DNA from 2 places in the Psychrobacillus sp. FSL K6-2843 genome. Region 1 is predicted to be linked to the other one. Evidence: riboswitches for the same ligand, from Rfam matches in the RefSeq annotation. Region 1 holds a riboswitch; the other holds the start of a gene.
The links. Region 1 has a riboswitch for S-adenosylmethionine ahead of MKY94_RS14810 (methionine ABC transporter ATP-binding protein). Riboswitches for the same ligand answer to the same signal wherever they lie in the genome.
Positions count from the first base shown of each region.

Region 2: linked by a shared signal. The riboswitch ahead of MKY94_RS02485 (methionine biosynthesis PLP-dependent protein) and the one ahead of MKY94_RS14810 (methionine ABC transporter ATP-binding protein) in region 1 are both predicted to bind S-adenosylmethionine.

Region 1 covers NZ_CP152021.1:2,917,802-2,920,945, reverse strand. The annotation lists gene MKY94_RS14830 (arsenate reductase family protein) at 1-252, shown strand, start outside; gene gcvH (glycine cleavage system protein GcvH) at 325-705, shown strand; gene MKY94_RS14820 (toprim domain-containing protein) at 782-1,132, shown strand; gene MKY94_RS14815 (thioredoxin family protein) at 1,144-1,464, shown strand; SAM riboswitch class I at 1,504-1,608, shown strand; gene MKY94_RS14810 (methionine ABC transporter ATP-binding protein) at 1,700-2,725, shown strand; gene MKY94_RS14805 (methionine ABC transporter permease) at 2,718-3,144, shown strand, end outside.
Region 2 covers NZ_CP152021.1:503,022-506,165, forward strand. The annotation lists gene MKY94_RS02480 (aminotransferase class I/II-fold pyridoxal phosphate-dependent enzyme) at 1-17, opposite strand, end outside; gene MKY94_RS02485 (methionine biosynthesis PLP-dependent protein) at 17-1,135, opposite strand; SAM riboswitch class I at 1,303-1,407, opposite strand; gene MKY94_RS02490 (ABC transporter ATP-binding protein) at 1,477-3,144, opposite strand, start outside.

The DNA of each region.
Region 1 (3,144 bases):
CCATCAAAAGAACTTTTAAAAGAGATGGTAGCTAACGGAGACTATGAGCTTAAAAAGTTCTTTAATACTAGTGGAGTGAAGTACCGTGAATTGCAACTGAAGGACAAGCTTCCTACTATGTCGGAGGATGAACAGTTGGAGCTGCTTGCTTCGGATGGAAAGCTTATTAAACGCCCACTTGTTTATGATGGAAACAAGCTTACACTTGGTTTCAAGGAAGAGCAGTTTGAGGACATGTGGAAAACCTCTTAAAGTACCTTGTATTTACTAGGGAAATATGTGAATATTAAATAGATGGAATATTTAATTGAGAGGGGTTTATTTATGAGCGTGCCTAAAGATTTTAAGTACTCAGCTGAACATGAATGGGTTAAAAATGAGGATGGAAATGTCCGCATCGGTATTACTCATTTTGCGCAATCAGAACTAGGAGACATCGTTTTTGTTGAACTTCCACAAGTTGGAGATGAAATTAAAGCAGGAGATGCTTTTGGTAGCGTTGAATCAGTAAAAACAGTTTCGGAACTATATGCACCAATTAGCGGTAAAGTAGTGGAAGTAAATGCTGAGCTAGAAGATAGCCCCGAATTCGTTAATGAATCACCTTATGAAAATGCTTGGATGATCGTTGTTGAGCCTTCTGATTTATCAGAAGTGGACAGCTTATTGTCTCCAGAAAAGTATGAAGAATTAATTGCAGAGTAATAATGAAAACGCCGGTTAATAATCGGCGTTTTTTTCATATAATAAAGGAAAGGTAACAAGTTGGGAGAGAAGCTAAATGGCACATGTATTTAGTGATAAAATAATTCTCGTCGAGGGAAGGTCTGATAAACTACAATTGTTGACCCTTCTCGATGAATCTCCAGAAATCATTTGTACAAATGGAACGATATCCGATGTAAAATTGGAGGAGCTTTTAAGCCCTTATGATGGCTTGCCGATTTATGCTTTTCTAGATGCCGACAAATCTGGCGAACAAATACGCTCGGTTGTCAGGAAGGAATATCCTGAGGCAATTCACCTCTATACAAATCCTATGTATGGTGAAGTGGCGAATACCCCGGCTAAGGTTTTGGCATCCATATTAAAACGTGTTAATATTAAGGTGAAAAAAGAATTTTTGCCTTAGGATGATGTGTAATGAATGAGTGGACTAAAGAGCAATGGGAAAGCATAAAATATAACTCTCCACTTTCCTTATTTTATATTTATACCCCAATGTGTGGTACGTGTCAGATTGCAAGTAAGATGATGAATGTCATTAAAGAAATGGTTTCTGTTCCAATTGGCCAAGCAAATATTAACTTTCTTGGCGATTTGGCAATAGAACAAGAAATTGAAAGTGTACCTTGCTTATTAATATCTAAAAATGGCAGGGTAGAAAAAAAGATATATGCGTTTCAATCCGTACCCTATCTATTGGAAACAATAAAAACTATTGACGAAAACCAGATCCTATGATAACATTCGTTGTGTTGAAAAAATAATTTAATAGTGTCGCTCTTATTGAGAGAGGTGGAGGGAAGTGCCCTACGAAGCCCGGCAACCGTCACGAAAGTGAAATGGTGCCAAGTCACGCAAAGCTATAGCTTTGAGAAATGAGAGAATGGATGAGTGTTATTTGAAATTGATAACCTACACCCCTTCTGCTCTTTTGCAGAAGGGGTTTTTTAATAGGAAAGGTGGCTAGATTTACATGATTAGTTTAAAGGAAGTTTCGAAAAGATTTATTACAAAGCAAGGAGAAATCGTTGCTGTTGATAATGTAAATCTGGACATACAGCGTGGAGAAATATTTGGGATTATTGGTTATAGCGGAGCCGGTAAAAGTACATTGATCCGCTTATTGAATGGCTTAGAAAAACCTTCTGTCGGCCAAATAGTTGTGAATGGGCAAGAGATTACTTCCATAAATGAGGAGAAGCTCCGTGGCTTCCGACAAAAGGTAAGTATGATCTTCCAGCATTTCAATCTTTTATGGTCGAGAACAGTCGCTGAAAATATAGCATTTCCTCTAGAAATTGCTGGGGTTCCGAAGGACAAAAGAAAAGCCAGAGTAGAGGAGCTTTTGAACCTTGTTGGTCTAGAGGGCAGAGGAGATTCTTATCCTTCACAATTATCTGGTGGGCAAAAGCAGCGTGTAGGAATTGCTAGGGCTTTAGCTAATGGACCAGAGGTATTGCTTTGTGATGAGGCAACATCTGCTCTTGATCCTGAAACGACCGATTCAATACTAGACCTATTAGTCAGCATCAACGAAAAACTAGGATTAACAATTGTATTGATTACACACGAAATGCAAGTTATTCAAAAGATTTGTAACCGAGTAGCTGTTATGGAAAATGGGCAAGTTGTAGAAGAGGGAGATGTGCTAGAGGTTTTCCAAAAGCCACAACAGGCTATTACTAAACGTTTCGTCTCTCAAATTTCTGATTCCAACCAGCCAGTGCAAACGATTCAAAAAATAGTCCAGCTTTATCCAAATGGTAAGCTAGTCAAGCTCGTTTTTGTAGGTGAAACCACAGAGCAGCCAATTCTTTCAAGATTAATCAAACAGTTTGATTTAGAAGTTAATATTGTGCAAGGTAACATCTCTCATACGAAGAGTGGAGCTTTCGGTACACTAATTCTTCAAATCGATGGAAATGACCAAGCCGTGGAGGATGCAATACAATTTATCCACTCGCAAAAAGTAAACACTGAGGTGATCAACAATGATTGAATCGTTATTTCCAAATGTTGATTGGCCTAAAATGTGGGACGCTACTCTAGAAACCCTGTATATGACAGCAGTTTCTACGGTACTCACAGCAATCTTTGGACTAATTTTAGGACTTTTATTATTTTTGACAAGCCCACATCAGGCTTGGGCGAATAAATTGGCAAATTGGTTAACGGGTGCGGTAGTAAATATATTCCGCTCTATCCCATTTATTATATTAATTATTTTATTGATCCCACTTACAACACTGTTGATGGGCTCGATGCGTGGTCCGAATGCTGCTTTCCCAGCATTAGTGATTGGAGCTGCTCCATTTTATGCTCGCATGGTTTTAATTGCTTTACGAGAAATTGATAAAGGCGTTTTAGAGGCTGCAAAATCTATGGGTGCTAAAACCACAACTATTATATGGAAGGTTT
Region 2 (3,144 bases), 1.7 Mb from region 1:
TGATGAATAGACTCCATTAAACAATAACCTCCTTCTCTAAAGCTACAAATACTTGCTTTAGGTCATTGATTAAATCTTCCGCTTCCTCAATACCAACAGAAAACCTTAATAAACTATTATCTACTCCCCGAGCAATCCGTTCAGATTCTGGTATATCTGCGTGTGTTTGAGTGGCAGGGTAAGTAATGAAGCTTTCCACACCACCAAGACTTTCAGCAAATATGATTAACTTTAGCTTTTCTAAAAAAGGACCTACCAGTTCGCTTCTTTGAAGACGGAAGGAGAGCATGCCACCCTTGCCTGCATAGAGAACATCTTTTATTAAATGCTGTTGCTCTAAAAATTTTACTAACTTCTTTGCGTTTGCTTCATGCTGTTTCATTCTTAGATGGAGAGTTTTTAACCCACGTATCAACAGCCATGAATCAAATGGTGAAAGGACTGCACCTGCTGCGTTATGGTTAGCCTGTAATTTCTCGCCCAATTTAATGCCTTTTGATACAACCAACCCAGCCAGTACATCATTGTGACCTCCGATATATTTAGTAGCACTATGTATGACAATGTCTGCGCCAAGTTCTATTGGCCTTTGTAAAAAAGGAGTTAGGAAGGTATTATCCACAATTAAAAGTAACTCATGCTTCTTAGCTAACTCCGCGTATAGCTGAATATCAATCTCTTGCATTAACGGATTAGTAGGTGTTTCAAGAAAGATTGCCTTCGTATTTTTGGTAATAAGAGATTCCACCTCTACGTAAGAGGTAAATTTACTATAAATAGTCCTAATATTATAGGAGTCAGAATATTGATTGAAAAGGCGATAAGTACCTCCATATAAGTCCTCTGGGGCAATCAATTCATTACCTGAACGGAAAAGGGAAAGGACCAATTGAATGGCTGCCATTCCCGAACTACAGGAAAATCCTGTATCGCCTTGCTCTAGCTTGGCTATTCCCTCCTCTAAAATAGCTCGTGTAGGGTTTTTAGTTCGAGTATAGTCATAGCCGGTAGATTGGCCAAGACCATGATGTTTATAGGCTGTGGATAAATAGATAGGAGGATTAACTGCTCCAGTTTTTGGATCACAATGATTACCTAATTGAACTAATTGTGTATTAATGTGAGTTTTGGACATTGTTATTCACCTCTTATTATTAATAGGTTCAACATTTCGAAAATAAATCACAAAGTAGACTCTAAGATAAAAAAATTCAGGATAAATATAGAATAGAAGCATTTTGCCAAATAAAAAGAGGGCTCTCTTCATAAGAAGAGAACCCCCAATATAGATTGAAGTCATTCTTCTTATCTTCAAGACAAAAATGTCTATTGGATTTAGCACCACACCTATAATGGCTGGTTGCTGAGACATCATAGGGCCAATCCCTCCGTCTCTCTTGATAAGAAATAAAAATATATAATTTTCAAAATTTAGCGATAAGTAAGTTTATCATGGGATGAATATAAATTCAAGAGTTATTTCACATTTGGAATTGCTACCCAGTGACCGGAGGAAACTTCCACAAGCTTAGATTGCTTCAATTGATATCTATCCTCTACATTTGATTCCTCCAAAAGCTTCCTTTTTTTCTTAGCTTCTACCTTAGGATCAGGAATAGGGATTGCTGCTAATAGGGATTTTGTATAAGGATGTTGTGGGTTAGAATAAAGCTCTTCACTTTCCGCAAGCTCCACAATTTTACCAGCATACATCACCGCTACCCGATCACTAATATGCTTAACCATAGATAGATCATGTGCGATGAAAAGGTAAGTTAGACCTAGTCTATGCTGTAAATCCTCTAGTAGTTCTACAATTTGTGCCTGTATAGAAACGTCTAAAGCTGATAGTGGTTCATCACAGACGATAAAGTCAGGCTCTACTGCCAGTGCTCGGGCAATGCCGATTCGTTGTCGTTGCCCACCTGAAAACTCATGTGGATAACGCATGGCATGGGAGGAATCCAACCCTACCATTTTTAGTAACTCTTCTACACGTTGTTTTCTTTCCTCTGCATTTTTGCTCAAACGATGAATATCTAATGCCTGGCCGATAATATCTAACACCTTTAAACGAGGATTTAAGGAAGAATACGGATCCTGAAAGATAATCTGCATATGTCGTCGCATCGTTTTTAATTCACTTTTACTCAAACGGTTGATGGCGATTCCCTGATAAAGCACATCTCCATCCGTAGGCTCATGTAACCGAAGAATGGACCGACCGGTAGTTGATTTTCCTGAGCCAGATTCTCCTACAAGTCCAAGGGTTTCTCCAGGTTTGATGAAGAAGCTGATATCATCCACGGCCTTCAGCACATTCCCTTTGCCTAATTGGAAATGCTGCTTTAAAGATTTGACCTCTAATAACGGCTTGCCATTTTCTAAACCAATGGAACGAAGCGGTGGTCTCTTGGGTTTCTTCCTTTCATCTAAACGAGGAAGTGCATTTAATAATTTTTTTGTATAGTCATGCTGAGGATTTTCAAATATCTTTTCAGTTGTCCCGGTTTCTACAATTTCGCCATTTTTCATAACTGCCACTCGATCGCACATACCTGCAACTACACCCAAATCATGAGTGATTAAAATAATGGAGGTGCCAAATCTTTGCTGCATATCCTTCATTAAATTCAAAATCTGAGCCTGAATGGTAACGTCTAGTGCAGTTGTCGGTTCATCTGCTATTAATAGCGTTGGCTTGCAGGCAAGTGCAATAGCGATCATAACTCTTTGGCGCATACCACCTGAAAATTCGTGAGGATACTGGTTGTAGCGCTCTTCGCTATTCTTAATGCCTACTAGCTTCAAGATTTCAACTGCTTGGTTCTTTGCCTTTTTTTTAGAAAGCTGCTGGTGCTTGATAAGACTTTCTGCAATCTGTGGGCCAATTCGAATGGTAGGGTTTAAAGATGTCATGGGATCCTGGAAAATCATACTGATGTCTCTTCCTCTAATACTCTCCATTTCCTTTTCAGTTTTTGTCTCAAGAGATTCTCCTAAAAATTCAATGGAGCCATTTTTCATGAAGGAGGGGGGAGAAGGCAGCAGGCGCATGATGGAGCGGGCAGTGACACTTTTTCCACTACCTGATTCTCCTACAATGCCAAGTGTTTCTCCTTTTCTTACTTCAAAGCTTACGCC